DNA from 4 places in the Streptomyces sp. NPDC059037 genome. Region 1 is predicted to be linked to each of the others. Evidence: riboswitches for the same ligand, from Rfam matches in the RefSeq annotation. Region 1 holds a riboswitch; each other region holds the start of a gene.

Region 1 (7,661 bases):
ACGCAGCAGGAGGGACTTCAGCTTCTTGGCCGTCAGCGGCCGGGAAGGAGACGGCGACAGCGACGGCGACGCGGACGCCGGCGCCGAGTCCTTCGCCTTCGGAGCGTCGGTCGACCCCTTCGGCGCGTCGGCTGATTCCTTCGGAGCGTCGGTCGACCCCTTCGGCGCGTCGGCTGATTCCTTCGGGTCGTCGGCCGATTCCTTCGGCAAGCACCCGGTGGCCACGACGATCATCCCCACGGCCATCGCCACACCTGCCGCTCTGCGGCACCTCGTCCACACCACCGCTGCCCCCCGTGATCCTCTTCGCCTGCGACGGGCAGACACTACGGCCCCGCGGCAGGTTCGGCCAACGCGCCCATGGGGCTGTCACGCCTGCGGGTCGGACTCCCGGGCCACCCGTTCCAGGCGGTCGCGATGGTTCTCCCACCACGCCTTGTCGTTGGACGGCATGCTGTCGTTGCCCTCGTTCATGCCCACGGCGCCGTCGATGAGTTCCCGGACGATGTCGGCGTGGCCCGCGTGCCGGTGCGTGTCGGCGATCACGCGCACCACTGCGTGATGGAGCGTCACCTCGTCCCTGCCGCTCGGCCACCACGGCACCTTGCCGATCGTGTCCAGGTCCAGCGCGTCGAGCGTCGCGTCCGCGTGTGCCCATGCCCGGCGGTAGAGCTCCACGATGAACTCACGTGACTCGTCGGCGGTGGCCCACATGTCCGCGTTGCCCTCGGCGCCGCCGTCGAGCCAGGGCAGCGGCTCGCCGGCCGGGCGCCCGAACGTGTCGCCGAGATAGCCGAGTTCCACGCCCGCCGTGTGCTTCACCAGGCCCAGCAGGTTGGTGCCGGTCGGCGTCAGCGGGCGGCGGATGTCGTACTCGCAGAGGCCTTCGAGCTTCCACAGCAGGGCATCGCGGGCGGACTGCAGATAGCGGCGAAGGTCGGCCTTGGGATCCGTTGAGGTCATGCACGCCAGTCTGCCGCTCTCGTGATCTCTGTCCACCGGTTTCACCCGCCGCCACCGACCATCGTTACGTACGTCCTGTACATTTCTTACACGAGCCACGGGCCGGCGCATCCGGCCCCGGGAAGAGGAGTGACGTGCCATGAACCGACCGTCCGCCCGCTATGTCCTGCCCGAGTTCACCGAGCGCACCAGCTCGGGAAAGCGGACTCTCGATCCGTACTCGAAGCTGCTCGAGGAGCGCATCGTCTTCCTGGGCACCCCGATCGACGACACCTCGGCCAACGACGTGATGGCGCAGTTCATGCACCTCGAATACCTGGCGCCGGACCGCGACATCTCGCTCTACATCAACTCCCCCGGCGGCTCGTTCAGCGCGATGACGGCGATCTACGACACGATCCGGTTCGTCACCTGCGACGTGGAGACGACCTGCCTGGGTCAGGCCGCGTCGGCGGCCGCGGTCCTCCTTGCCGCCGGCACCCCGGGAAAGCGCCACGCGCTGCCCGGCGCCCGGGTGTTGATCCATCAGCCCTCGATCACCGAGCCGATCCAGGGCCAGACATCCGACCTCGCGATTCAGGCGGCCGAGCTGCAGCGCACCCGTGCGCTCCTGGAGGAACTCCTCGTACGGCACACGGGACAGAGCCCGGAGCGCATCGCGGCGGACATCGAGCGGGACAAGATCCTCAGCGCGCCCGAAGCACTCGTGTACGGCCTGGTGGACCGGATCATCCCGAGCCGCAAGGATTCGCTCCGCGGCAGCAAGGACTCGCTCCGCGCCCCGGACGCGAGGTGAGCCGGTGATGCTGCCGCCCGAACTGCCTCCACTGCCCGCACTGACCCGCGCCGAGGGCGAGTTGATCGACCGGTACCTCGAAGTGGTCGATCTGCTGGGCCGGATCAACCCCGCCCGCGCGTCCGACACGTACGGCGGACTGCGCGCCGCCCAGGCCCTGGTGGGCAGCGCCACCGCGCTGCGGGACGCGCTGACGCTGATGCACCAGCGGGGCGAGAGCGCCGTGCACGCACCGACGTTGGCGCGGGCGCTGCGCGTGCTCGACGGGGAGCGGCGGTCCTGCCGGGTCACCGTGCCGCCCCCTTCGGCGCCCTGATTCCCCCTCAAGTCGGCTGCCCGGCAGGTCTGTAGCCGTCCGGGGCCGGAGTTAAACGGACCAGACGGGCTACCCCGTTCGGCGTAGCAGGTCGTCGTCAACGGGGTCGGTCGCAGTTGCGTCAGCGGTGTACGCGACGGCCGGAATGACTCCTTCCGGTGCTGGTAGAGCGATCGTCGAGCCCTGCGAAGGGTGCCCTTATCCGGCGTTGTCCACCTGAACGGTTCAGCCGTGAGGAGCCTCACAAAACGCCGTTTCGGCTCGGTTTTCGGGCCGTTGACGGGTCAAGATCCCTTCCGACGACAAGCCCCCGCCACAGCGGCGGGGCGGTCCGGGCGGACGCCGAGTCCTGCCGCCGCCCGGATGCCCGGTCGACATCGGTGCACCGGCAGGAGTGGAGGACCCAGGCACGACGGGTCGGTCCGGAAGGTCCGGACAACGGCCCTTGGGGTGAAGCCGCACACCGCGGCCGGGCAACTTTGTCAGCCCGAATCCGACAGGTCATCCTTCACAGGCGGCTGACGAAGGGTTGCGCATGACCGCGCTGAATCATGTTCCGTCGCTGCTCACCAGGGCCGGTTGCGCATCGGCTCTCACGCTCGCCGTCGTCGGCGGCACCCTCGTGGCCCCAGGGCTCACGACGGAGGCCCAGGCCGCGACACACGGAACGAAGGCCCTGAAGATCGCCGCGTCCAAGAAGGGCTCGCCCTACCGCTACGGAGCCACGGGGCCCAACCGGTTCGACTGCTCGGGCCTGACGCTCTACTCGTTCAAGCGCGCCGGCAAGAAGCTCCCGCGCACCGCCGCACAGCAGTACAACAAGACCCGGCACATCTCCGCGTCCAACCGTTCCCGCGGTGACCTGGTCTTCTTCCACTCCGGCCGGAACGTCTACCACGTCGGCATCTACGCGGGTAAGGGCCGGATCTGGCACGCCCCGAAGTCGAACACCGTGGTGCGGCTCGAGAAGATCTGGACCAAGAGCGTCTCGTACGGCAGGGTGCGCTGACCTGCCGCCGGGCGGCGGCGGCCGGCCCTTCGGCCGGCGTCGTCGCCCGGCGCGTCCACCGCGCTTGGCGCGCGCCGACCCGGATACTCGTGCGGCATGGCCGACGACAGTGGCTCCCACGCCTCTCACGACAACCGCAACGAGACGCCGTTCGAGCGCGCGGACCGCAACTTCTCGGAGATCCTCCAGGAGTTGAGGGTCACGCAGACCGGCGTGCAGATCCTCTTCGCCTTCCTGCTGACCCTTGCCTTCACGCCCCGCTTCCGGACCCTGGACGACGTGCAGCGCGCCACCTACGTCACCACGCTGCTGCTCGCCGTCCTCGCGGCGGCCCTGTTCACGGCGCCGGCCGCGGTGCACCGGGCGCTGTTCCAGCAGCGCGCCAAACCGCTGATCGTGCGGGTCTCCTCGCAGCTCGCCAGGGCCGGCATGGCCGTCCTGATGTTCGCCCTCGCCGGATCGGTGCTCCTGGTCGTGGACGTGGCGGTGGGCCGCACCGGCGGGATCATCGCGAGTGCGGGCACGCTGCTCGTGTGCGGGGGCCTGTGGGGCGTGCTCCCCCGCGTACTCCCCCGCCTGGCGCGCCGCAGGGCCGCACGGCAGGACGTCACGCCAGAGCCGCCTCGATGAGCAGCACCAGGCCGAGGACGCTCAGCGCGCCGCCGGTGACGCCCTCGATCGCCCGGGCGGTACGCGGCCGGCGCAGCCAGCGGCCGAGCCGGTCCACCAGGAGCGCGACGACCGGGAACCACACGAGGGCGAGCGCGACGATGATGGACGCGAGCAGCAGCGTCCTGGGCATCGCGGGGTTCCCTGCGGGCACGAACTGGGGCAGCACGCTGAGGAACGTGATGGGTGCCTTGGGGTTGAGGGCATTGGTGAGGAACCCCTGCCGCAGGCTGCCGCCCACCGCCTTCTCCTCCTCCCCCGGCGCACCGGCACCCCGCACCGGCCGTGCCGCCGACCGCAGGGTGCGGTAGCCCAGATAGAGCACATAGCCGCCGCCGACGATCTGCAGCACCCGGAAGAGCGTCGGCACCGCCGCGAGCACCGCCGCGACCCCGGCCACCGCGAGCGCCGTGTGCACCAGGAGCCCGCCCGCGACACCGATCGCGCAGGTGACCCCGGCGCGGCGGGAGGCGAGGGCGTTGCGCACCACCACGGCGAAGTCGGCGCCCGGCATGGCGACCATGCCCGCGGCGACTCCGGTGAAGGCGACCAGTTGTGCGTCCATGGCCCCCAGCCTGCCGTTCTTCTGCCTTCAGCAGGTATGTGGAATATCCTGGGTCTGCCTTAAGCAGGCGTTTACCCCCACGCCGACGGCCCGCCGCGGCGGGAGACACGGGAGACACCATGTACGACCCGACGCGGCTCGCCGCACTGGTGGCCGTCTCCGAGGCCGGGTCGATCACCCGCGCCGCCGAGCGCCTCGGCTACACCGTGCCCGCCCTCTCCCAGCAGCTGGCCAAGCTGGAGCGGGAGGCGGGCACCCCGCTCCTCGTCCGGCATCACCGCGGGGCACGGCTGACCGGTGCGGGCGAGCTGCTGCTGGCCCGCGCGCGCCGGGTCCTGGACGAGATGGAGCGGGCGCGGCATGAACTGGCGCAGCTGTCGGGCCTGTCCGGCGGCCGACTGCGGGTGGGGACCTTCACCACGGCGGGGATCCATCTGGTGCCGCCCGCGCTGACCGCGTTCCGCCGTGCCCATCCGGACATCGAGCTGACGCTGCGGGGCTATGAGCCGCCGCTCGGTGTGGCGGCCGTGGCGGCGGGCGAGGTCGACCTGGCGCTCACGCACACCTATGAGCCGTCGGATCCCGTGCCGTTGCCCGCGTCCGTGAGCGCGGAGCCGGTCCTGGTCGAGGAGTTGGTCCTGGTGACCTCGCCCGGGCACGCGCTGGCGGGCCTCTCGTCGCGGCTGCCGCTCGCCGAGCTCGCCGGGCAGCCGCTGATCAGCATGGCGCCGACGCATCCGCCCCGGCACGGCGTGGAGTCGGCACTCGCACGGGCCGGGGCGACCCCCTCGGTGCTTGTCGAGACTCCGGGCTACGCGCTGGTGTGCGCGCTGGTCAGCGCCGGCCTCGGCGTCGCCGTCGTACCGGAGATGGTGGCGCGGACGGCGGCCACCCCGGTGGGGGTCCGGCCGCTGGAGCCGGGAAGTCTCCGCCGTACGATCTCGGTCGTCCACCGCAGCGACGGTTCGCATCCGGCGGCCGACACCTTCCGGGCCCTGCTCCGTGGGGCATTCGGGCGCTCAGCGGGTTGAGGTCGATGGCGACGGCACCTCGCCCCGGACCGCCCCCGTCCACGGCAGCGCGATCCAGACCGTCTTGCCGCCCTCGGGGGTGGGGGTGACCGAGAGTCTGCCGCCGCATTCGACGGTCAGCCAGCGGATGATCACCATGCCGCGGCCGTTGTCCTGCTGGACGGCGGCGGGCAGCCGCTTGGGGTAGCGGGGGTGACTGTCGGTGACGCCGATGCGCAGCTGCTCCTCGCGGTCCAGTTCGATGCCCACGGTGAAGGTGGGCGACTGTCCGAGGGTGTGCTGGACGGCGTTGGTGGCCAGTTCGGAGACGATGAGCCGGACGGTGTCGGCCACTTCGGCGTCGCCGGGCAGGCCCCACTCCGTGAGGACGTTCGATACGTACTTCCGGGCCGCGGAGACCGAGGCAGGATCGCTCGGCAGAGTGACGGATGCTTCCTGAAGGTCTGCCATGGCGACGCTGTCCCTTTCCCACCGGGACTGGACTCCGACTCGTAGCGGAAGGCACGAGGACAGTCCCGGAATGGTGCTTCGCGCCAGACTGCCACTACTGGGCCCCTCACGTGTGGCGATCCACCGAGATGTGCATATATCTGTCGCTCAAAGCGGTGAACTCTGCTACGGCAGACCGTATTTGGGCACGAGACCGGCACTTCCTCTACTGTCGCCCGTGAGAGACCGGGGGAGGCCGGAAAATGAGGCTCCGTCGGAGAGGAGACGGACATGCAGCACGGTCCCGCGGTGCGCCGCCGCAAGCTCGGCGCCGAACTGCGTGCGCTGCGCACGCTCGCGGGGCTCACCAGCGGCCAGGCCGCGAGCCGGGTCGGCTGGCACCAGTCGAAGGTGAGCCGGATCGAGACCGGGCGTAGCGGTGTCAAGGCCGCGGACGTACATCTCCTCCTCGACGCGTACGAGGTGAAGGATGCACAACTCCGCCAGTTGCTGGTCGCGTTGGCGGGCGCCGACGACCGCGGCGGGCGTCACCACTGGTGGCACGCCTACCGCGGGCTGCTGCCACCGGCGTACCGCGATTTCATCAGTCTGGAATCACAGGCCTGCCGCGTCCGCACCCTGGAGACCAATGTCGTGCCCGGCCTGCTCCAGACGCCCGACTACGCGCGAGCGGTGACCCGGGCCGCGCTGGACGGTCTGCCGGACGAGCAGGTGGACGCGCTGGTGGAGGTGCGCCTGGCCCGCCAGGACGTGCTGCGCGCGCGACGGCCGCTGCGACTGAGCGTGATCCTGGACGAATCGGTGCTGCACCGGCAGATCGGCGGGGCACAGGTGCTCGCGGGGCAGCTGAAGCGGTTACAGGAGGCGGCACAGCTGCCCCATGTGCGGTTGCAGGTGCTGCCGTTCGCCGCGGGAGAGCACAGGGGACTCCTCGGCTCTTTCGTTATCTTCTCATTTCCGAACATTGCTGATCTGGATGTGGTTGTTCTCGACCATTTGACGAGTAGCCTCTACCTCGAACGGAAAGAAGACCTCCAGGCATACACGGATGCCTTCAACTCCCTTCTAGGACAAGCACTTTCACCCGAGGAATCAACGGATCACATCGCCGGGATAGGTGACGGCGCGTAAGGGGGCACCATGACTGCATTGCCTCGGTACGTATCCGACAGCACTTCTCTGAGCGGCGCACGGTGGCAGCGCAGCAGCCACAGCAACGGAATGAACAACTGCGTCGAGACAGCCCCGCTGACTTCAGGGCCGAAGTCGGGACTGCTTGCCGTGCGCGACTCCAAGCACACCGCAGGGCCCGCCCTGCTCTTCCCGCACGCCACCTGGGAGGCCTTCGTCCACGGCCTCCGGTGACGGGCGGACCCCCGGTGACTACCGGGGTGCGGTACGGCTGATCACTCGTACGGCATCGGCGATCTGCGCGCCGGTGAGATCCGCACGGGCGGTCAGCCGCAACCGCGAGATGCCGTCGGGGACCGACGGCGGACGGAAGCAGCCGACGGCCAGACCCGCGCCGCGGCAGTCGGCGGCCCAGCGCACGGCGGCTTCCGGCGACGGGGCGCGCACCGAGACGACGGCCGCGTCGGGGCGCACCGCCCGCAGACCTTCCGCCGTGAGGCGTTCATGCAGCTCGGCCGCGACCGCGCGGGCCCGCGCCGCCCGCTCGGGCTCGGCGCGCAGCAGCCGCAGGGCGGCCAGCGCGGCACCGACGGCTGCCGGGGCGAGCCCCGTGTCGAAGATGAAGGTGCGGGCGGCGTTGATCAGGTGGTCGATGACCTTGGCGGGGCCGAGCACCGCACCGCCCTGGCTGCCGAAGGACTTCGACAGGGTGACCGTGGCCACGGTGTGCG
Region 2 (7,661 bases), on a different contig from region 1:
TCGAGGTACATCAGGGCGACATCGGTGTCGGGGTCCTCGTACCAGTACTGAAGGACGTCGTTCCCGGACACGTCCGCGCGGTTCCCGGATCCGACGAACGTCGCAAGGCCTGCGCCCCGCCGGTGCAGCCCGGACAGCAGGGCGATGCCGATCGCGCCGGACTGGGTGAACAGGCCGATCCGGCCGCGCTCGGGGGGATGCGGGGCCAGCGAGGCGTTGAGCCGCACCTCCGGGGACGTGTTGATGACCCCGAAGGCGTTCGGGCCGAGGATGCGCATGCCGTACGACCGCGCCTGCCGCACCAGCCCCCGCTGCCGCTCACGCCCCTCGGCGCCGCTCTCCGCGTACCCGGCGGAGATCACGACGAGGCCGAGCACCCCGCGCTCACCGCAGTCGGCGACGGCCTGCGGCACCCGCTCGGCGGGCACGGTGACGACGGCGAGCTCGACGGGCTCGTCGATGTCGAGGACGGAGCGGTACGCGGGCACCCCGTCGACCTCGGTGCCCTCCTCGAAGGCGGTGTTCACCGCGTACAGGCGCCCCGTGAAGCCCGCGTCGCGCAGATTGCGCAGCACGCTGCGCCCCACGCCGCCGGGCGTGCGGCCGACGCCGATCACGGCGACCGAGCCCGGTGTGAGCAGCCGCTGCACGGACCGGGCCTCGGCGCGCTGCTCACGGGCGCGCTGCACGGCGAGCGAGCGGTCGGTCGGCTCCAGATCGAATTCGAGGCGTACGACACCGTCCTCGAAGCTGCGCTTCTGCTGGTAGCCCGCGTCCGTGAACACCTTGATCATCTTGGTGTTGGCGGGCAGCACCTCGGCGGCGAAGCGGCGGATGCCGCGCTCCCTGGCGACGGCCGCGATGTGTTCGAGGAGAGTCGAGGCCACGCCCCGGCCCTGGTGGGCGTCCTGCACGAGGAAGGCGACCTCCGCCTCGTCGGCGGGCGCGCTCGCGGACATGCCGCGCTCGTCGATGCGGTCGAAGCGCACGGTGGCGATGAACTCGCCGCCCACCGTGGCCGCGAGGCCCACCCGGTCCACCTGGTCGTGATGGGTGAAGCGGTGCACGTCCTTGGCGGAAAGGCGGGGGTAGGGGGCGAAGAAGCGGTAGTACTTCGACTCGTCCGAGACCTGTTCGTAGAAGCTGACCAGGCGGTCCGCGTCCTCGGCCGTGATGGGCCTGATCCGGGCGGTTCCCCCGTCGCGGAGCACGACGTCGGCTTCCCAGTGGGAGGGGTATGCGTGCCGGTCCGACGGGGTCTGCATGGGGCCAGGGTACGACGTACGGTCGTTGGAGCACGGTCCCTCGGTCGGCGGAGCACTCGCGACGGCATGAGAGACTGGTCTAGACAACTGTGAGACACCTGGAAGGGCAGCAACACATGGCTGAGCGCCGCGTCAACGTCGGCTGGGCCGAGGGCCTTCACGCCCGACCCGCCTCCATCTTCGTCCGCGCGGCCACGGCCGCCGGCGTCCCCGTGACGATCGCCAAGGCGGACGGCAACCCCGTCAACGCCGCCTCCATGCTCGCGGTGCTCGGCCTGGGCGCGCAGGGCAACGAGGAGATCGTGCTCGCCTCCGACGCCGAGGGTGCGGACGCCGCCCTCGACCGTCTGGCGAAGCTGGTCGCCGATGGCCTCGATGAACTCCCCGAGACCGTCTGACAGCGACTGTCGCACGCATACGCCGAAGGGCCCGCCCAAAACAGGGGCGGGCCCTTCGGCGTATTTGCGTCCGCTTCCCGAGCACCGCCGAACGCAACCGAATAAAGGCAGGGGATATCACCGAATGCGGGCAGCAGAAGCAATCGCCTCGCAATCCCCCGCCGAATAGCACTTCTTTGTATACGGCGCCCTTGTTAATTCTGCAGGCTCACCGTGTTTACGACATGTTGCGAACCCCTCACGCGATCGCGTTCCCGCTCGCGCTCGCCCCGCGTCACGAACCGCAGCCGGTGCGCGGCCGTCGCCCGCTCCGTGTGCTGCGCGGTGAGCGCACGGGCCCGCTCCGCGTCGCCGCGCGCCACCGCGTCGACGATCGCCGCGTGCTCCGCCCAGGACTCCGCGGGGGCGGCCGGCGTCTCGACGACATACATCCAGGCGATCTTGTGCCGCAGCTGGGTGAGCAGCGCGGTGAGGCCGGGGCTGCCGGACGACTGGGCGAGCGTCTCGTGGAACCAGCCGCCCAGCGAGCGCAGATCCTCGCTCTGACCGCGCCTCGAACGCTCCTGGCCGAGCCTGACGAGGCCGCGCAGGACCTTCAGATGGGCCTCGGTGCGGCGCTGCGCGGCACGGGCCGCGGCGAGCGGTTCGAGGAGCATGCGGATCTCCAGGAGGTCGGCCGCCTCCTGCTCGGTCGGCTCGGCGACGCACGCGCCCGCGTGCCTGCGCGTGACGACGAACCCCTCGGCCTCCAGGGTGCGCAGCGCTTCGCGCACCGGGACGCGGGAGACTCCGTAGCGGCGCGCGAGCAGTTCCTCGGTGAGCCGGCCACCCCGTTCGTAGACACCGGAGACGATGTCGTCCCGGATGGCCGTGCATACCGAGTGCGCAGGAATGCGCATGACCTGACCTCCGCCTTAATCCCCGCGAAACGCGGTCGATTGACGCTCATTCAGCGACTCTATTGCAGAGCGTCTGAATTTCCGACGGCGGGTCGAAATCCATGGATATTTTTTGGCCAAAGGGAGGCCGTCGATCAAAGGCGGGCCCGGAACGGCGAAAGCCCCGGCTCTCGATGAGCCGGGGCTTTCGGTGAGCTTTCGGTGAACTCTTGGTGATGCGGATCAGACGTTGACGCCGTGCGACCGGAGGTAGGCGACCGGGTCGATGTCCGAGCCGTAGTCCGGACCGGTGCGGGCCTCGAAGTGGAGGTGCGGGCCGGTCGAGTTGCCGGTGGAGCCGGAGAGGCCTATCTGCTGGCCCGGGGTGACCGCCTGGCCGACGGTGACGCTGAGGGACGACATGTGGCCGTACTGCGTGTACGTGCCGTCGTTCATCTGGATGACCACGTTGTTGCCGTAGGCACCGCCCCAGCCGGCCTCGACGACGGTGCCGGAGCCGACCGCGTGGACCGTGGTGCCGGACGCGGCGTGGAAGTCGACGCCGGAGTGGCTGCCGGAGGACCACATGGCGCCGCCGGTCTGGTAGCCCGTGGAGATGGACGAGCCGGTGATCGGCGAGACGTAGCTGTTGAGGCGCTTGCGCTCGGCCTCGCGGGCGGCGCGCTCCTTGGCCTCGCGCTCCTTCTTGGCCTTCGCCTTCGCCTCGGCCTCGGCCTTGCGCTTGGCCTCGGCGGCCTTCTTCTTGGCGGCCTCTTCGGCCTTCTTGGCGGCAGCGGCGTCGTCGGCGGCCTGCTGCTGGGCGGCGGCCTGGGCGTCGATGCTGGCGGCGAGCGAGTCGCCGACGGAGATCGCCTGGGTCAGGCCCGTCTTCTCGACGGCGGCCTCGTCGGCGGCGAGCGCCGGAGCGGCGAGGCCTCCGATGACACCGGTGGTGGTGAGGGCGGCGACGCCCGCCACGTTCGCGGTGGTACGCGTGAGGCGGCTCGGGCGACGGTGCTTCCCGGTGGCACGGGTGAACGCCATGAAGCGGCTGATCCTTTCCTTCCTTCTCGCCTACCGGGTTAGCTGACGGGTTCGGAGCAGGAAGGTCTCCTACGGGTTCCTCGCCTCGCGGCAAGGTGCCCGATTCACCCCAGGGACATGTGGGTCCCCGGCTCCCCTGGCTCGCGCCGTACGGGGACTCGGCGATGACTGTCCGGTGCCGCGGACGCGGCGTACTGCATGACGAACAGCCGGACCAGACGCTAAGCGGGGCGTCTTTCCATCGCCAAACGGATCAGAGGTTTTGTAGCGCACGCCACAGGTCAGACACGTAACCTCCATAGCAATTCGGACATATGAGGACCCCAGCAGCCAATTCCCGCCACTGGGGTCCCGATATGTCCTGACTGTCCCTCAGGCCGTGACCGTCATTCAGCCCGTGACCACACTCACTTCACCGATGCCGAGCGCCTTGACGGGCTCCTCGATCTGCGCGGCGTCACCGACGAGGATCGTCACCAGCCGGTCGCCCGGGAAGGCGTTCACGACGGCGGCGGTGGCCTCCACGGTGCCGGTCGCGGCCAACTGCCGGTACAGCTGCGCCTGGAAGTCGTCCGGCAGGTGCTGCTCGACCTGATCGGCGAGGGTCGCCGCGACGGACGCGGCCATCTCGAACTTGAGCGGGGCCACCCCCACCAGGTTCTGCACGGCGACATCGCGCTCGGCGTCCGTGAGGCCTTCGGCGGCCAGGGTGCGCAGCACCTTCCACAGGTCGTCGAGGGCCGGGCCCGTCGACTCCGTGTCCACGGAACCGCTGATGGCGAGCATCGCGGCGCCCGTGCCGTCCGGCGCCGAGCGCAACACCTGGGCGAACGCCCGTACGCCGTAGGTGTATCCCTTCTCCTCGCGCAGGACGCGGTCGAGGCGCGAGGTGAGGGTGCCGCCCAGGCAGTACGTGCCGAGCACCTGGGCGGGCCAGACGCGGTCGTGCCGGTCCGCGCCGATGCGGCCGATCAGCAGCTGCGTCTGGACGGCTCCGGGGCGGTCCACGATGACCACACGGCCGGTGTCGTCGGCGGTCACCGGGGGCACCGGACGCGGCTCGGCCGTGCCGCCCGTCCAGGCGCCGAGGGTGTCGGCGAGGACGGCGTCCAGGTCCGTGCCGGTCAGGTCGCCCACGACGACGGCGGTGGCCGTGGCGGGACGGACGTGCTTCTCGTAGAAGGCGCGCACGGCCGCCGAGTCGATGGCCGCGACCGTCTCCTCGGTGCCCTGGCGGGGGCGCGACATCCGCGAGGTCGCCGGGAAGAGCTGCTTGGAGAGCTCCTTGGCGGCGCGGCGCGCCGGGTTGGCGCTCTCGTGCGGGATCTCGTCCAGGCGGTTGCTCACCAGGCGCTCGACCTCGCTGTCCGCGAAGGCGGGGGCCCGCAGGGCGTCGGCGAGCAGGCCGAGCGCCTTGGGGAGCCGGGAGACCGGGACTTCGAGGGACACCCGCACACCGGGGTGGTCGGCGTGCGCATCCAACGAGGCGCCGCAGCGGTCGAGTTCGGCGGCGAACTCCTCGGCGGAGTGCTTGTCGGTGCCTTCGTTGAAGGCCCTCGCCATGATCGTGGCGACACCGTCGAGGCCCGCGGGCTCGGCGTCGAGCGGCGCCTCCAGGTGGATCTCCACGGCGACGACCTGCTGGCCGGGGCGGTGGCAGCGCAGCACCGTGAGGCCGTTGTCCAGGGCCGAGCGCTCGGGCGCGGGGAAGGCCCACGGCCGTGCGGTGCCCGCCTGGGGCTGCGGATGGAACTGCATCGTCGCGGCCTCGGTCACTGCGCCGCCTCCTCTTCGTCCTCGTCGGTGGCTTCGGCGGCTTCAGGTGCCGCGATGGGCTCGTACACGAGCACCGCGCGGTTGTCCGGGCGCAGGCGGGCCGCGGCGGCCGCCTGGACCTCCTCGGCGGTCACGTCGAGGACCCGCTGCACGGCGGTCAGGGCGAGCTGCGGGTCGCCGAACAGGACGGCGTACCGGCACAGTTCGTCCGCGCGTCCCGCGACCGTGCCGAGCCGGTCGAGCCACTCGCGCTCCAGCTGTGCCTGGGCGCGCTCCATCTCCTCGGCGGTGGGGCCCTCCTCCGCGAAGCGGGCGAGCTCCTCGTCGACGGCGGCCTCGATGACGGGGACCTCGACATCGCCGGACGTCTTCACGTCCAGCCAGCCCAGCGAGGGGGCACCGGCGAGGCGCAGCAGGCCGAACCCGGCCGCCACGGCCGTGCGGTCGCGGCGTACGAGCCGGTTGTAGAGCCGGGACGACTCGCCGCTGCCCAGGACCGTGAGCGCCAGGTCGGCCGCGTCGCACGCGCGCGTGCCGTCCTCCGGGAGGCGGTAGGCGGCCATCAGGGCGCGGGCCGGGACCTCTTCCTCGACGACCTCGCGCAGCTCCTTGCCGATGGTGTCGGGCAGCGCGCCGTCGCGGGGCGGCTGCTTGCCGTCGTGCGAGGGGATGGACCCGAAGTACTTCTCGACCCAGGCGAGCGTCTGCTCCGGGTCGATGTCGCCGACCACGGAGAGGACCGCGTTGTTGGGCGCGTAGTACGTACGGAAGAAGTTCCGCGCGTCCTCCAGCGTCGCCGCGTCCAGGTCGGCCATGGAGCCGATCGGGGTGTGGTGGTACGGGTGGCCCTCGGGGTACGAGAGAGCGGTCAGCTTCTCGAAGGCCGTGCCGTACGGGACGTTGTCGTAGCGCTGGCGGCGCTCGTTCTTGACGACGTCCCGCTGGTTCTCCATCGACTCGTCGTCGAGCGTGGTGAGCAGGGAGCCCATCCGGTCGGCTTCCAGCCACAGGGCCAGCTCGAGCTGGTGCGTGGGCATCGTCTCGAAGTAGTTGGTGCGCTCGAAGCTGGTGGTGCCGTTCAGCGAACCGCCGGCTCCCTGCACCAGCTCGAAGTGACCGTTGCCGGGCACCTGCTTCGAGCCTTGGAACATCAGGTGCTCGAAGAGGTGCGCGAGGCCCGTACGGCCCTTGACCTCGTGGCGCGAGCCGACGTCGTACCAGAGGCAGACCGCGGCGACCGGGGTCAGGTGGTCCTCGGAGAGCACCACGCGCAGGCCGTTGGCCAGCCGGTGCTCGGTCGCTGTCAGGCCGCCTGAGCCGGCCTCGGCCGTGGCCGTGTGACCCATGGGCATGTACGTCCCTTCGATCGCGGAAAAGCTGGATGTTCAGCCAGTCCTGCCACTGTATGCAAGCGTGCCGACAACCTGTGAAGTTCCCGCTCCGCGCTCGGCGTAGTCGGGGCCGAAGTCCGGGTCGTGGTCGGCGTTGTCAGTGGGACAGTCCACAATGGTCGGCGTCAGATCCCGTTGATGCCCTGGCAGACACCGTGAAGGAGCCGCAGCAGCGATGGCCCGCCGCAGCACGAAGACCCCGCAGCCCGACGACTCGTTCGAGGAGAAGATCCTCGACATCGACGTCGTCGACGAGATGCAGGGCTCCTTCCTCGAGTACGCGTATTCGGTCATCTACTCGCGCGCCCTGCCGGACGCCCGCGACGGCATGAAGCCGGTGCACCGCCGGATCGTGTACCAAATGAACGAGATGGGCCTGCGCCCCGACCGCGGCTATGTGAAGTGTGCCCGTGTCGTCGGCGAGGTCATGGGCAAGTTGCACCCGCACGGCGACGCGTCGATCTACGACGCCCTGGTGCGCATGGCCCAGCCCTTCTCCATGCGGCTTCCGCTGGTGGACGGGCACGGCAACTTCGGTTCGCTGGGCAACGACGACCCGCCGGCCGCCATGCGGTACACCGAGTGCCGGATGGCCGACGCGACGTCCCTGATGACGGAGTCGATCGACGAGAACACGGTCGACTTCGAGCCGAACTACGACGGCCAGGAGATGGAGCCCGTCGCCCTCCCGGCGGCGTACCCGAACCTCCTGGTCAACGGCGCGTCAGGCATCGCGGTCGGCATGGCGACGAACATGCCGCCGCACAACCTGGGCGAGGTGATCGCGGCCGCCCGCCACCTGATCAGGCACCCGGGGGCCGACCTCGAGACGCTGATGAAGTTCGTGCCGGGCCCCGACCTGCCCACCGGCGGCCGGATCGTCGGACTTGGCGGCATCAAGGACGCGTA
Region 3 (7,661 bases), on a different contig from region 1:
CGCGGAAGCTTCCGGGGCGGATGTGCGGTACGGCGCGGAGGTCGTGCGCATCGACCGGCGGGCGGCGCTCGGGGTGGCCGTGCGGACCGCCGACGGGGCCGTGGTGCGCGGGAAGGCGCTGGTCAACTGTGCGGGGTTGCAGTGCGACCGGGTGGCGATGCTTGCCGGGGACGACCCGCAGATGCGGATCGTGCCCTTCCGTGGGGAGTACTTCGATCTTGCGCGGCCCGAGCTGGTGCGGGGGCTCGTGTATCCGGTGCCGGATCCGGCGTTCCCCTTCCTGGGGGTGCATCTGACGCGGGGCATCGGGGGCGGGGTCCATGTGGGGCCCAACGCGGTGCCGGCGCTCGCCCGCGAGGGGTACGGCTGGGGTGTCGTACGGCCCCTGGAGCTCGCCGGGACGCTGAGCTGGCCGGGCTCCTGGCGGATAGCCCGGCAGCACTGGCGGTACGGGGCGGGGGAGCTGCGGCGCTCCCTCTCCAAGGGGGCGTTCACCTCCGCGGTGCGGAGGCTGCTGCCGGCCGTGACGGAGTCCGACCTGATCCCTGTGGCCGCGGGGGTGCGGGCGCAGGCCGTGCTGCGGGACGGAACGCTGGTCGACGACTTCCTCATCCGGGAGGGGGCGCGGACGGTGCACGTCCTGAACGCGCCTTCGCCCGCCGCTACGGCTTCGCTGCCGATTGGGCGGGCGGTGGCCCGGCGGGTGCTGGCACTGCTGTAGGGCTGACCCTGCGGGCAAGTAAAATCGCCCCCACTGTGTCTGAGTCGAACGCCACCCCCACCGAGCCCCGCCCCGCGCGCCCCAAGGCCGAGCCCCGCTTCCCGGGCGGCCCATCGCCCGACCCCGCGGGGTCGCACCACGAGCGGCGGATCCGCAGCTTCCAGCCCCGCAGGAGCCGGGTCACGACGAGCCAGGCCGATGCCCTGCAGCGACTGTGGCCCAAGTGGGGCCTGGACATCGACGGGCAGCGCGTCCTCGACCTCGGGGAGCTGTTCGGCGGCGAGATGCCCGTCGTGCTCGAAATCGGGTTCGGCATGGGCGAGGCGACCGCGCAGATGGCCGCCGATGATCCGGACACCGGGATCCTCGCCGTCGACGTACACACCCCCGGGCAGGGAAATCTGCTCGGGCTCGCCGATCGCAACGGCCTCGGCAATGTCCGCGTCGCCAACGGGGACGCCGTCATCCTGCTGCGCGAGATGCTCCCGGCCGCCTCCCTCGACGGCCTGCGCGTCTACTTCCCCGACCCCTGGCCCAAGGCCCGCCACCACAAGCGCCGCATCATCCAGCCCGAGTTCCTCGACCTCGCCGCGCCCAGCCTCAAGCCCGGCGCGCTGCTGCACTGCGCGACCGACTGGGAGCCGTACGCCGAGCAGATGCTGGAAGTGCTCACCGCGCACCCCCTCTTCGAGAACACCCGGCCCGACGGCGGCTACGCGCCTCGTCCCGCCTTCCGGCCCTTCACCCGCTTCGAAGGCCAGGGCATCGACAAGGGGCACGTGGTCCATGACCTGCTGTTCCGCCGGGTAACAGAGGACCAGTAGCCACCCGGGCGAAAACGCACCGTCGCGGGCCACCCCTGTCCCTCGTTAGGGTCAGCGGCGTGGCCACCAGTTCTCCGCACGCGCACCCCATGCCCCCGGCGGGGCCCCCCGGGCTGCGCCACGCGCGCTGGTGGCAGCGGCGGGCCATCCGCGCCGCCGCGCTGGTCACCCTGCTCGCCCTCTCCGGGCTCGTCATCCTCGCCCTGGTGCGCGAACAGACCGGCACCGAGGGGTTCCTGGTCGGGCTCGGGCTCGCCACGCTGCCCGTGCCGCTGCTCATAGCCGCCTTCCGCTGGCTGGCCCGGGTACAGCCGGGGCCCTGGCGGAACCTCTTCTTCTCCTTCGCCTGGGGCGCCTGCGCCGCCGCCCTCATAGCGATCGTCGCGAACAGCTTCGCGACCCGCTGGATAGCCACCGCCACCGCCGACCCGAGCAGCGCGGACACCCTCGGCGCGACCGTCATAGCGCCGATCGTCGAGGAGACGGCCAAGGCCGCGGCCGTCCTGCTCGTCTTCCTCTTCCGCAGACGCGAGTTCACCGGTGTGCTCGACGGCGTGGTGATAGCCGGAGTGACCGCCACCGGCTTCGCGTTCACCGAGAACATCCTCTATCTCGGCAGCGCGTTCGGCACCGACCAGCTCAACGGCGGCACCGGTCTCGCGTCCGTGACGGCGGCGACCTTCTTCGTACGCATCGTCATGTCGCCCTTCGCGCACCCGCTGTTCACCGTGCTCACCGGCATCGGCTTCGGCATCACCGCGCTCGGCACCGGCCGCGGGCGGCTGCGCCGCGTGCTGCTTCCGCTCGCCGGACTGCTCCTCGCGATGGGCCTGCACGCCCTGTGGAACGGCTCGACGACCTTCGGCGAGTACGGCTTCTTCGCGGTGTACGCGCTCTTCATGCTGCCCGCGTTCGGACTGCTGACCTGGCTGGTGATCTGGCTCAGGCAGCGCGGCCTGCGCGTGGTGCGCACGGAGCTGCCCGCGTACGCGGTCGCGGGCTGGCTCACGCCGCCCGAGCCGTACGCGCTCGGCACGATGCGCGCCCGCACCATCGCCCGCGACTACGCCTCGTACATGCAGGGCAAGGCCGCGGCGCGCACGGTCGCGGAGTACGAGGCGTACGCGACGTCGCTCGCCCTGCTCCGGCACCGGGGCCGGCGCGGCCGCGCGGGCGCCGACTTCGTCGTACGGGAGCGGGAGTTGCTGCACGCGCTGTGGGAGCGCCGCGAACTGGCCAGGCCCGCGCTCGCCTACGCGGCGCGGGCGACGGCACCCGTGCTCGTACCGATGCCGCCGCCGTACGGGTACCGGATTCCCCATCAGCAGGGATACGCGTACGCCGGGCCGGCGGCGGGACATCCCGCCTACCAGGCCCCGTACCACCCCTACCGCGGCTGATCAGGCGGAGGCCTTCGTCAGCGCGGTCACCTCGGCCTCCGTCAGTTCAAGATCGCCCACCGCGAGCAGCGCGGGCAGCTGCTCGACCGTGCGGGCCGATGCGATCGGCGCGGCCACCGTCGGCTGCGCGGCGAGCCAGGCCAGGGCCACGGTCGCGACCTCGGCGCCACGCTCGGCCGCGATCTCGTCCAGGGCGGCGAGCACCTTCACGCCACGGTCGGTCTCCAGGTGCTTGCCCGCGCCCTCGGCCCGCGCGCTGTCGACCTGCGCCCCCGGGCGGTACTTGCCGGTGAGGAAGCCGGAGGCGAGCGCGTAATACGGCACCGCTGCCAGGCCGGAGCGCGACGCGACCTCCTGGAGCGGGCCCTCGTAGGTGCCGCGGGAGACGAGGTTGTAGTGCGGCTGCAGCGCCACGTACCGCGCGAGGCCCTCGCGGTCGGAGAAGTCGATGGACTCCTGGAGCCGCTCGGCGGTCAGGTTGGAGGCGGCGATCGCGCGCACCTTGCCCGACGTCACCAGATCGTCGAGCGCGGTGATGATCTCCTCGACGGGGACGGTCGGGTCGTCGAAGTGCGTGTAGTAGAGGTCGATGTAGTCGGTGCGCAGCCGGCGCAGCGACTCCTCGGCACCGGACTTGATGGTGTTCGCGGACAGGCCCTTGTAGTCGGAGTGGGCGCCGACCTTGGTGGCTATCACGACGTCGGAGCGATGGCCGCGCGCGGCGAGCCAGTTGCCGATGACGGTCTCGGACTCGCCGCCCTTGTTGCCCGGCGCCCAGGCCGAGTAGACATCGGCGGTGTCGACGAAGTTGCCGCCCGCCGCGGTGTAGGCGTCGAGCACCGCGAAGGACTGCGCCTCGTCGGCCGTCCAGCCGAAGACATTGCCGCCGAGGGCGAGCGGGAAGACCTCGAGGTCGGACGGGCCGAGCTTGCGTAGAGAAGTCATACGGGGCTCAACACCCTTACGGATCCCAGCATTCCGTACAGCGGGATGTCCGTTCCGCGCCACCGGATGTGGGCATGCCGAGCCGGCAGCCCTGACGTCGGGGGGTTGCCGCCAGGACCGCCGGAGTCACAGGGGGTGCCTCAGAGCGACTGGCCCTTGTCCCGCAGCCAGGCGGCCGGGTCGACCCCGGTGGAGTCGCCGCCGGGGTGGATCTCCAGGTGGAGGTGCGGCCCGGTCACGTTGCCGGTGGCGCCGACGCGGCCGATGGTGTCGCCGGTGGTGACCTTCTGGCCGGCGCTGACACCCATCGAGGACTGGTGGTTGTACCAGATCTCGGTGCCGTCCTCGAGCTCCAGGATGGTGCGGTAGCCGTACGACCCCGCCCAGCCGGCCTCCTTGATGGTGCCGGAGTGGATCGCCTTGAGGGGCGTGCCCGTCGGCGCCGCGAAGTCGAGGCCGGTGTGGTAGCCGGAGGACCACATGGAGCCGGCCTGCCCGAAGGTGCTGGTGAGCGTGTACGAACTGAGGGGCAGGGTGTAGCTCTTGGCGAGCTTGGCCAGGCGCTCCGCCTCGGCCTTGCGGCGGGCTTCCTCTTCCGCCTTCTTCTTCGCGGCGGCCTTCTCGGCGGCGATCTTCTTCTCGGCCGCGGACTGCTCGGCGGCGGCCTGCTCCGCGGCCTTCTTGACGGCGGCTTCTTCCGCCGCCTTCTGGACCGCGTCGTCCGCCTGGTCCTGCTGGTTCTCGGCCTGCTGCATGATGCGGGCCCGCAGTGCCTCACCGGCGTCGGTGGTGCCCTGCTCGGCGTCGGCGGTGCTGACACCGGCGGTGGTGAGCGGGGCGGCGGCGGTCGTCACGCCGGCGTCGGAGGAGCCCGATTCGGAGTCGTCGGATATCAGGGAGCCCACGCCGGGAAGGGACTTGGCCTCCGGCAGCGAGTCCGTGACGGCCGAGATGTCCGGCATCTCGATGGAGACCGGGGGCTTGCCGCCCTGCGCGGTGGCTATGCCGCCCGCGCCGACGGCGGCGATGACGCCCACGCCGAGGACGGTGGAGCTGCGGGCGAGCCCGCCGCCGCCCTTCTTGTGGACGCGGTGCCTGCCGCGAACGGGACGGATGGACTCCTCGGTCGGATTCCACTCCTCCCACGGCTCGTCGTCGTAGGAACCGAGGTCGTCGTCACTCGGTACGAAAACGGCTTGGGGGGCAGGCCGGTTGGACGCCACTGGGGCGCGCTCCTTTCCTTCCTTCTCGCCTACCGGGTTAGCTGACGGGTTCGGAGCAGGAAGGTCTCCTACGAACATCTGGCACGGATGCACAGATGCCCGATTCACCCCAATTGGTGGTTCCCCGGCTCCCTTTCGGGATTAGGCGTGTGCGCACGGAGCCGACTCGAGTGACGGCTGGGACGACCGCGCTGCGTTATCGAACGTTAATAGACGGCAGGGCCGTATTCCAAGCCGTTCCGACTGATCGTTAACGCCGTTGGCCTGTACTTAACGGGACACCAGGGGTGGGAACGGGGCGAGTTGACCGCACTTCTTCACACACCGGACCTTCACACCGCCTTGACAGTGCGTCAGTTGTTATGCGGAGTGGTGCGATTCAGTCACGTCCCGTGACATCGGGCGGGGCATCGGCCGGTGCGTCGCCGGAGTCCGGCCGCCGCACCGCGAGCAGCGCCATGTCGTCCGTCCCTCCCCCGCCGGTGTGCCGGCGCACCTCTTCGGCCAGCGTCGCAAGCAGCGAGTCCGGACCGTGGGGTCCGGGAAAGATCCGGCCGCCGAGCCGGGCCGCCGGGTTGTAGAACTCGCCGCGGATGTCCCGCGCCTCCGAGAGCCCGTCGGTGTAGAGCAGCAGCATCGCCCCCGGCGGGAACTCCGCCTCGTCGGCGCGGTCCGGCCAGACCCCCAGGTCGCCCATCCCGAGCGGCAGCGCGGGCTCGCTCGCGGACAGCACGCACAGCCGTCCGTCGCCGCGCAGGAGCAGCGGCTCGGGATGCCCGCGGTTGAGGATGCGGATGACTCCGTCGCCGCGCGGGATCTCCGCCAGGACGGCGGTGGTGAACCCCTCGAAGGCGTCGAGCCCCTCGCGCCGCATGCCCTCCCGCGCGAGCGCACGCTCCAGGCGCTGCGCCACCGCCTCCAGGGTCGCCTCCTGCTCGGCCGCCTCCCGGAACGCCCCGATGACGACGGCGACGGCCGCCACCGCCCCCATCCCCTTGCCGCGTACGTCACCGACGATGACGCGTACGCCGTGCGGGGTGTCCTGCACGGCGTACAGATCCCCGCCGATGAACGCGTCGGCCTCCGCGGCCTCGTACCGCGCCGCGATGTCGAGCCCCCCGATCCGGTGATCCGGCTGCGGCAGCACGGCGCGCTGGGCGGCCTCCGCGATGGAGCGGGCGGAGGCGAGCTGTTCGTCGCTGCGGCGTACGACGCGGTTGATGAGGGCGGCGAGCACGGCGACCGTCAGCACGGTGAGCAGCTCGGTGACGGCCTCGACGTCGGTGGTGGTGCTGTTGCCGAAGTGCAGGACGAGCACGGCGAGGCAGGAGGCGGCGCCGATGAGGGCGGTGCTGAGGAGCGAGTAGAACGGGGCGGCGATCAGCGGGGCCGCGGTGAACAGGGGCGCCGCGGTGAACTCCGGAGGAGTCGACATGTCGTACACGACCCCGATGGCCAGCAGGAGCCACGGGAGGGCCCGCACGAGAGCCCGCTCGTGGGTGACGTCCGGACTCGTGTCCGACCCCTCTGAGGGGTTTCTCGGACGTCCTCCTCGCTGCCCCACCGCTCGTCTCCCGCCGATGTCCGCGCCCGGGACCAGCCCCATGACCGCACCTGTCCAGGTTTCCCGCAGCGGCGGCGGGCTGCGAGCGGTGTGGGCCGACCGGATGACGTCAGGGGGGATGACGTCAGGGGGGAATGCCAAAGGCCCGGATCCATGATCTGGATCCGGGCCTTCGGACTTCAGTAGCGGGGACAGGATTTGAACCTGCGACCTCTGGGTTATGAGCCCAGCGAGCTACCGAGCTGCTCCACCCCGCGCCGTTGAAATGAACAGTACGCCATGTGGCGGGATAAAAGCGAACCGGTTGACGGGAGGGGCAAAACCGCAGGTCGCTAGGCGTTCTCGGCGTGCGTCAGGGTCTCCCAGGCCACGAAGAGATCGTCCGTGCCCTCGGGCCGCCGCTGCTGGGTGTACTTCTCCGTGTTCGGGAGATCCAGCTTCAGCCGCTGCCCCAGGTGGTTGAGGCCGACCTCGGTGTCGGGCCCCATGTCGCGCCGCACCTTTCCGCCGCACAGCCACTTGGGCGCCTTGGCCCCCAGCTGGTACTTGGAGTGGAATTCGAGCGCGGCCCTCAGCCGGTCCACGACCTCGCCGTAGAGGTCGACGCCCTGGTGCCAGGCGGTCTCCGCGATGTGCGCGGTGGCAGCGAGCGAGTAGCTGGCGTGCTTGAAGTTGCGGCAGGTCTCCTGGGAGAGCCCGTCGGCGAAGGTCTTCTCCCCGAACCAGTACTTCTGGAGCTGCTTCGGGGTGTTGATGTCACTGCCGGCCGGCGAGACGGGGAGCGGACCGTCCGACTTCATATAGAAGTAGGCGGGTACGCGGTCCCGGAAGTGCGTCACCGCCTTCTCGAACGAGTCGTGATCGTCGAGGAAGACCGCCATGCTGATGGTCGCGTCGGCCATCAGAAGATCCCAGTTGCCGTTGAAGTGGGCGGCGCCTTCGCGCACTTGGGGCAGGTAGACGTTGCGCAGCATCCGCTCGAAG
Region 4 (6,988 bases), on a different contig from region 1:
GGTGTAACTGCCCAGGTCGCTCTCGGAGAAGGTGACCGAAGCCCTGACCGATTCGACCGGCATCTCGATCTTGGCGGGCGTGCGCACGGCGACGCGCTGCGGGTCGACCGTCGCGGTCTTCAGGGCCTTCTTCTGCGCGGGCGAGATCATCTGGAACACGGTGGCGTACGTCGATGTGCACGGGCCCAGCCCTTGGTCCTCTGCCTTCTTCGCGGCGGGCCGGGCCACTGCGCAGACCGTGTCGATGTCCTCACGGCCCAGCGCGTGGAGGTACTGCTCGTACCGTTTGATCGCGCCCGCCTTCGTCCTGGGCGCGGGCTGGTCGCCGGTCGGCTCCGCCGACGGCTTCTCGGTCCGAGCGGACGCGGACGGCGTGGCCGACTGCTCTTCGGTCGGTGTGGATGTGGACGCGGACGGCTGCGAAGACTTCGCGTCCGTGTCCTCCTTCGCTTTGTCAGGACCGCACGCGCACGCCACCAGCACCACACAGGCCGATACCGCCACGCTCGCCATCGTCCGCGCCCTCATTCGATCCCCTCATCACCAGCCGACAACACGTCAAAGACGTCACGCAAGATCTGGGGAAACGGTTCCCGAGTTCGGTTCGGGCAGGACAGCAGCCGGTTCGACTTCGCGCCCCTGACGGTGTGTGCGGCCGCTGTTAGCCTGCGGCCATGATCAAGGGGAGATCGCCCGGCCGAATAGCGCGGCGCATAGCGGGGGGCAGCAGGTCAGAGCGGGTACTGATCCTGGCCAGCTTCGTGAATCGCGTCGGCAATGGGCTCTTCAACACTGCGTCGGCGCTCTACTTCACGTTGGTCGTGGATCTGCCGGCGGTGCAGGTGGGTGTCGCGCTCACCGTTGCCGGCTTGATCGGGCTGCTCGCGGGGATACCGGGGGGTCACCTGGCCGATCGACGTGGGCCGCGCACGATCATGATGGTCGCTCTGATGGTTCAGGCAGTGGCGATGTCCGCTCTCGTGTTTGTCGAGAGCTGGGCCGCCCTCACGGTCGTCGCCACCATTGACCAGCTTGCCGCAGCCGCCGGCGGCGCGGCCTGGGGAGCCCTTGTGGTCCGGGTCGGTACTGACCGCCCGGCGCTGTTCAGGGCAAAGCTCCGAACTTACGTCAATCTGGGCGTCGTTCTGGGGACCGTGGGTGCTGGATTTGCAGTTGCCTCGAATACTCGTACTGCCTATCTCGTACTGATTCTCGGCAACGCGGCCAGCTTTGCGCTGTGCGCCCTGCTCCTGTTCTTGCTCCCCAACTACAGGGCATTGGCGCCGCCGTTGCAGCAGCGCCGCTGGATCGCTCTCACCGACCGTCCTTTCGTGACGTTCGCAGCCCTCTATGGTGCGATGGGGCTGCAGTACCCGGTGGTGTCGCTGCTTCTGCCGATTTGGATCTCAGAGCACACGGACGCACCGCGCTGGACCGTGGCCGCGGTAGCCGCGATCAATTCCGGAGTCTGTGTCCTCCTGCAGACCAGAATCGGATCCCGCATCGAAACCCCGCGCGATGGCGGCAAGGCGTTCCGCACGGCAGGACTGCTCTTCCTTCTCAGTTGTCCGATGATGGCCCTGGCCGCGCATGCTCCCGTGTGGGCGGCCGCCGGCCTCGTGGTCGCAGCGATCTTCGTCCACAGCCTCGGGGAGATATGGGAGTCCTCGGCCGGCTTCGCCCTCGGCTTCGGCCTGGCACCAGACCATGCCCAAGGCCAGTACCAAGGGCTTCTCGGGCTTGGCTTCACCGCGGGCCAGGCGCTCGCCCCCGCCGTCCTCACCACCGTCGTGCTCGGCATGGGCACCATCGGCTGGCTGCTCCTCGGTGCGTTCTTCGCCGCTGTGGGCGCCGTTGGCCCATCGCTTGAACGCTGGGGCACACGAACCCGGTCCCGACCGGGTCCCGCGGCTGCGGGACCCAGCGGAGACCCGGACGAGGCGCACGTATAGCCACACCCTGGGTTCCGGCAAACGCGTTCCTCTGCGGCCCGCCCGACTACGTCGGTGCAGGCTGGTGCCGACCGCTCAGCCCGGAGCCGGCCCCGCGCTGCCGGCATCCGTCGTCAGGCCCGCCGAGGATTGCCGGGCCTCCTGCGGCTCCTCACCGGGGCGGGCCACCTGTCCGGCGTCGGCGAGCCGGACGAGTTCGGCGAGCCAGGCCGGGGCCTCGCCGCCGTCCATGACGGAGCCTGAGGGACGTACCGATTGCGCTGGTCCGGTGGTGGTGAAGACGTCGGCCGGCATGGCCTGTTCAGCCCCTGCCGTGGCGGCGGGTCCTGCGTCGGCGGCGGTCTCCCGTGCTACGGAGAGCTGCCGCTCGGGCCCGGCCGTCGGGGCCGCGCCCGCGTCCTCCGTGACCGTGATGTGCACCTTCATGGCCGTTCCCCTCGCCTAGTTGAGGACCGCGTACCGGCCTTCGAAGTTCATCTGGGTGCTGCCGACGTTCTTCACCGTCAGCCAGTACGTGACCGTCGTGGCCGTGGCCCGCTCGACCTCGGTCTCCCACTCGATCTGCGGGCTGCCCGTCTGCGGTGTCGTCGGCATGAAGTACCAGATGACGTGCCAGCCCTGCGGCCAGTTGAAGGTGAACCAGCGCCCGGTCTGCCCGGGGTTGAGTGTTCCGGTGAACTGTGTGCCTACTCGCATCGTCGCTTTCCTCTCACATCCGAGAACCGGGTGAACCGCGCGTCACCATCCGAGAACCGCGAACCGGGCCTCGAACTCGACCGAGTCGGCCACGAGGTTGGTCACGTCGATCCAGTACGTCGCGTACGTGTCGTTGGCCCGCTCGACCCGGACCTTCCAGCCGATCTGCGGGGCGCCGGTGCGGACGCTGGTCGGGACGACCGTCCACACCACATGCCAGTGGGCGGGCCAGTTGAAGGTGAACCAGCGGCCGGTGCGGTTCCCGGCGAGGGTGCCCCGGAACTGGACGCCGACCCAGCTGCTCGTCTGGAGGGCCGCCGGGATGAGCTGGCGCAGGTCGGGACGCCTGCCGATGCGCTGGGTCGCCGGGCGTCCCGGCGCGTCCTGCTGCGGTGAGCCGGTGGAACGCAGCAGCTGCCGGGCCCGCGAGGGCGACAGCGGGATACGGCCGTTCGCCCGCAGGACGCCCTGGGTGCCGGCCAGCGCGCCCACGACGATCGGCGAGGCACTGGACGTACCGCTGAACCGGTCCGTGTACCAGAAGTCCTGGTTGTCGCCCGCCTGAAGGTCGCCGTAGCCGGTGGTGGTCACCTCGCGTCCCCAGCCCTGCGCGTCCACGCAGGCGCCGTAGTTGGAGAAGTCGAGGCGGGACCGGTCCGGGCCGTGCTGGCGGCCGTGGGTGCCGGGCGGCGGCGCCCCGGCACCGACGATCACGGCGCCGGCGTCCAGCGTTGTGCGCCGGAAGGGGTTGCGCCACCAGGAGGGGAAGCCCGCCCTCGGGGTGTCGTAGTCGGCGTGGTCCAGGTCCTCCGCGCCGTTGCCCGCGGCCTCGACCACGGTGATGCCCTTGTTGACGGCGTATCGGATGGCCAGGTAGTCGTCCGGCCACCACTCGACGGCGATGTACCCGGCCTGGCCGACGCCGGTCGCGTGCGGACCGGCGCGGTGGATCTCCAGCAGGATGATGTCGCCGGGGCCGAGGCGGTCGGCGGCGTTCCGGATCGCCGTGGCCGTGGGGATGGAGAAGGCGGACGCGCTGGTGACCGTGTCCGGCGCGATCCCGGTGATCCCGAACGCGTTGACGTCGCCGCCGATCTCACCGAGCACCGCGGTGCCGTGATCGGTGTCCGTGCTCCCGGTGCCGGAGACGATGCCGCCCTGGTTCAGCCGCAGGTCCTCGTGGGTGAAGCGCCAGCCCCACTCGCAGTCGATCACGCGGACGCCGGCGCCGCGCCCGCCGGGCAGGGTCCACGCGTACCGGGCGTCGACGCCGCCCGGAGCCGCGTCGAGATAGCCCTGTCGGGCGGTGAAGTCCGGGGAGACGGGCGGTGCGTCGGCGCCCGTCGGCTGCATGTCGTTGAGCGGCGGGAGTTCGGTCTCCTCGCTCTCCTTCTTCGGTACGACATCGGGGACGGCGAGGGCGGCCGCGGGCTTGACGTAGGCGCCCTCCACGGCGTCCGACGCGCGGAGCCGCTCGGCCAGCGCGTCCAACTGGTCGGCGGGAGCGTCGACATGGAAGAAGAGCGCCATCCGGTCGAGGATCTCCAGCGTGGCGTCGTCGGCACCGGCGCCTTCCGAGGGGGCACCCGCCTGGGCGCGCAGCCTCTCCTGGTCCGTGCCGAACAGCGGGCTGAAGGTGACGTCCTCCTGGGCCGCCACGGCGTCGAGACCGCTCACGGAGATGTCCGCGGCGGCGGTCGCGCCGGTCGGGGTGATGCGTACCCCGGCGTCGGCGCGCGTGATGCACACCAGCTCAGGGCGCCCGAAGAGTGGTCCTGGTCCTGGAGCCGGGTGGTCGTTCCCCCGGCTGTTCCCCGCACCTGATCGCTGTGGCACAGCTGACTCCTTCACCACGTTACGGAAGGTCCGCCGGTGGTTTCACATAGGCGGCCTCGACTGCCGGGTGGCCGCGCAGGCTCGTGACGCCGAATCGCCGCTCCAGGAGGTTCCGGACGTCCAGGAGCCCTCCCCCTCCTGCCGGACACGTCCGGTACCGCGTCCGAGCGGCGCGCTCGCGGTCACCGGGCCGCCGACCCTAGTGAGGGGCCGTCACCGGATCGTCGCTGCGGCGTCACCGCGGCTGGGGCTGCGGCGGCACGGACGAGGATATTAGAGATGAAATGCCCGTTTTGACGGCGCGAGCAGCCTCCGCACTATGTCCAGATTTGCAACTATAGTTGCTCATTTAACTTGTTTATGGCGTGAATGAAATTTCTGTCACCATTGCGGGACAGTCGCGCGAAATGGCACGCTCTGATACGCCGTCGAGCAGCAAATCGACCTGCGCCCAATTCGGTGAAATGAGTCACACCGGCGACCGTGGTTCCGAGAGTCGCCGAGCGCACTTCCGTTCTGCGCAAAGAAAGTTGGGCTTTTCGATCAAAGGTGGCCGGGCATTCTGGCCGCCAAGGTCGGGCCTCAGGCATTCCCTATGCGAATTCGTGTCTTGTTCCTTCCGGGCTTTCTCGCCTAACGTCACCGTCAATCCGGATGGAACGCCGAATCCTGCCGCCGTCCGGCAACTCTTCCCACCCACTCAATTACGCACGGCAGGAGCGGGGGACCCAGGTAAGCCGCCGATCCGCATTCCGGATCGGCTCGGGGTGAAGTCGCATTACCAGTGCGACCGGACATCTCCCGTCCGAACCCGACAGCTCACCTCGTAGGCGACGGAGAGGAATTCGTCATGCCTGCAAAGGGCAAGCACCGCCGTCCCAAGTCCAGCCCGCTCAGCCGGGGCATCGCCGCCGCAGGCACGGGCGGGGCCGTCCTCGTACTCCCGGTGCTCGGCGCGACCTCCGCGGGCGCGGCGCAGGCCGCCGCCCCGGACGCCAAGCCCGCCGCCGCCGCGAAGACCTACGTCGTCGTCGCGGGCGACTCCCTCTCCGAGATCGCCCGAGAGCACTCCCTGAGCGGCGGCTGGAAGCAGCTGTACAAGGACAACCGCAGCGCCCTCGGCGACGACCCGCGGCTGATCCACCCGGGCGTCAAGCTCACCCTCGGCAAGAAGGCCTCCGCCGAGCCCGCGGAGAAGTCGGCCGACTCCAGGACGTCCGCCGAGCGGGCGGACCGCTCCGAGCGCAAGAGCACGTCCGCCGAGCCCGCCGCTGCCACGGCGAAGAAGTCGTACACCAACGACCTCGACGGCTGGATCAAGGAATCGCTCGACATCATGGCCCAGCAGGGCATCCCCGGCACCTACGAGGGCATCCACCGCAACATCATGCGCGAGTCCTCCGGCAACCCGCTGGCCATCAACAACTGGGACTCCAACGCCGTCGCCGGAACCCCGTCCAAGGGGCTCCTGCAGGTCATCGCCCCCACGTTCGAGGCCTACCACGTGCCCGGCACGTCGATGGACAGCTACGACCCCGTCGCCAACATCACCGCCGCCTGCAATTACGCGGCCAACCGGTACGGCTCGATCGACAACGTGAACGGCCCGTACTAGACCACACCCCGTCTCGTCCGCTCTGAGCCCCGGCGCGCCATGTGTCCGGGGCTCAGGCCTGTCCGAGGCCGGACCAGGTGCCTGGCCCAGGCCTCGCCGAGTGTTCAGTCACCCGTGCTGTTCCGTGTAGTGCGCGCGGAGAAGGTCGGCGCCCCAGTCGTGGCGGACGTGCCGCCAGACCGAGTGGGCGTGGTTGCCGCCGTCCTGGGTGTTGTCGTACTCGATGAGGAAGTCCGGGGCCCGAACGCAGTAGTAGTGCCGGTCCCCCGGTGCGCGGCCACCGGCCCAGGCGAAGGAGAGGGCGTCCAGTCCACGCGCCACGGCGTCGGACCAGCACTCCTGCGCGTACGCCGCGGGCGCGCGGTCGAGGTAGCGGCGCACCAGACGCTGAAGCAGCCGCTGTTGACCGGGCGCCATGTCGCCGTACGGGAGGCCGGTCGGCAGCAGGTCTGGATCGGCGAAGGGGTCGGCGCGGGTCAAGATGTCGTCCGGAGGCGCGGCGGCGAAGACCGCCTTCGCCCGTCGGCCGACGTCCAGGTCCGTGACCAGTTCGCGGGCCAGGTCTTCCTCCGGCCCCAGCAGCCTGCGGCCGGCCTGCGGACCGTGCGTGATGCGCGCCGGTTCCGCACCGATGAAGTGTGGCGTCACCCGCATCCCGGCCACCGTGATCAATACGTGTACGGCGAGGTGGTGGCCGTTCATCCGCCAGCCCCAAGGTCCGTCGCCGTCCGGGTCGCCCAGCAGCCGCAGCCAGTAGCGGTCGGCACCCGTGGCGCCGACCATCGCGCGGCGGTGCCGTTCCACCTCGATCGCCCCGCGTGCCAGCGCCGCTCCCGCCGCGCTGTGCGCCGTGGCGAGGAGCGCGTCGACAGCCTCGCGCTGCCGGTCG

What was found. A riboswitch is a leader RNA that binds a small molecule or an ion and turns the genes downstream of it on or off. The one in region 1 is predicted to bind cyclic di-AMP.
Region 2: it holds a riboswitch for cyclic di-AMP, as region 1 does, so the genes downstream of both, ACFWY6_RS15825 (M23 family metallopeptidase) here and ACFWY6_RS33105 (C40 family peptidase) in region 1, are expected to answer to the same signal.
Region 3: it holds a riboswitch for cyclic di-AMP, as region 1 does, so the genes downstream of both, ACFWY6_RS23350 (M23 family metallopeptidase) here and ACFWY6_RS33105 (C40 family peptidase) in region 1, are expected to answer to the same signal.
Region 4: it holds a riboswitch for cyclic di-AMP, as region 1 does, so the genes downstream of both, ACFWY6_RS42780 (transglycosylase SLT domain-containing protein) here and ACFWY6_RS33105 (C40 family peptidase) in region 1, are expected to answer to the same signal.

The regions. Positions count from the first base shown of each region.
Region 1 is NZ_JBHYIG010000216.1:4,432-12,092, reverse strand. Features, by position in the region: gene ACFWY6_RS33125 (hypothetical protein) at 1-246, opposite strand, end outside; gene ACFWY6_RS33120 (DinB family protein) at 370-963, opposite strand; gene ACFWY6_RS33115 (ATP-dependent Clp protease proteolytic subunit) at 1,103-1,759, shown strand; gene ACFWY6_RS33110 (hypothetical protein) at 1,767-2,075, shown strand; cyclic di-AMP (ydaO/yuaA leader) riboswitch at 2,441-2,607, shown strand; gene ACFWY6_RS33105 (C40 family peptidase) at 2,611-3,084, shown strand; gene ACFWY6_RS33100 (DUF6328 family protein) at 3,181-3,714, shown strand; gene ACFWY6_RS33095 (LysE family translocator) at 3,692-4,318, opposite strand; gene ACFWY6_RS33090 (LysR family transcriptional regulator) at 4,438-5,349, shown strand; gene ACFWY6_RS33085 (ATP-binding protein) at 5,338-5,799, opposite strand; gene ACFWY6_RS33080 (helix-turn-helix domain-containing protein) at 6,070-6,930, shown strand; gene ACFWY6_RS33075 (DUF397 domain-containing protein) at 6,940-7,164, shown strand; gene ACFWY6_RS33070 (8-amino-7-oxononanoate synthase) at 7,183-7,661, opposite strand, start outside.
Region 2 is NZ_JBHYIG010000063.1:23,675-31,335, forward strand. Features, by position in the region: gene ACFWY6_RS15810 (GNAT family N-acetyltransferase) at 1-1,265, opposite strand, end outside; gene ACFWY6_RS15815 (HPr family phosphocarrier protein) at 1,382-1,663, shown strand; gene ACFWY6_RS15820 (GntR family transcriptional regulator) at 1,858-2,562, opposite strand; gene ACFWY6_RS15825 (M23 family metallopeptidase) at 2,785-3,585, opposite strand; cyclic di-AMP (ydaO/yuaA leader) riboswitch at 3,598-3,759, opposite strand; gene ACFWY6_RS15830 (M16 family metallopeptidase) at 3,976-5,361, opposite strand; gene ACFWY6_RS15835 (pitrilysin family protein) at 5,358-6,713, opposite strand; gene ACFWY6_RS15840 (DNA topoisomerase (ATP-hydrolyzing) subunit A) at 6,928-7,661, shown strand, end outside.
Region 3 is NZ_JBHYIG010000115.1:2,773-10,433, reverse strand. Features, by position in the region: gene lhgO (L-2-hydroxyglutarate oxidase) at 1-721, shown strand, start outside; gene trmB (tRNA (guanosine(46)-N7)-methyltransferase TrmB) at 745-1,545, shown strand; gene ACFWY6_RS23360 (PrsW family intramembrane metalloprotease) at 1,635-2,945, shown strand; gene ACFWY6_RS23355 (aldo/keto reductase) at 2,946-3,890, opposite strand; gene ACFWY6_RS23350 (M23 family metallopeptidase) at 4,031-5,113, opposite strand; cyclic di-AMP (ydaO/yuaA leader) riboswitch at 5,125-5,271, opposite strand; gene ACFWY6_RS23345 (PP2C family protein-serine/threonine phosphatase) at 5,493-6,596, opposite strand; tRNA gene ACFWY6_RS23340 (tRNA-Met) at 6,861-6,934, opposite strand; gene ACFWY6_RS23335 (alginate lyase family protein) at 7,010-7,661, opposite strand, start outside.
Region 4 is NZ_JBHYIG010000390.1:254-7,241, forward strand. Features, by position in the region: gene ACFWY6_RS42755 (hypothetical protein) at 1-528, opposite strand, end outside; gene ACFWY6_RS42760 (MFS transporter) at 675-1,952, shown strand; gene ACFWY6_RS42765 (hypothetical protein) at 2,028-2,378, opposite strand; gene ACFWY6_RS42770 (hypothetical protein) at 2,394-2,648, opposite strand; gene ACFWY6_RS42775 (S8 family peptidase) at 2,691-4,484, opposite strand; cyclic di-AMP (ydaO/yuaA leader) riboswitch at 5,168-5,330, shown strand; gene ACFWY6_RS42780 (transglycosylase SLT domain-containing protein) at 5,335-6,099, shown strand; gene ACFWY6_RS42785 (DUF3500 domain-containing protein) at 6,208-6,988, opposite strand, start outside.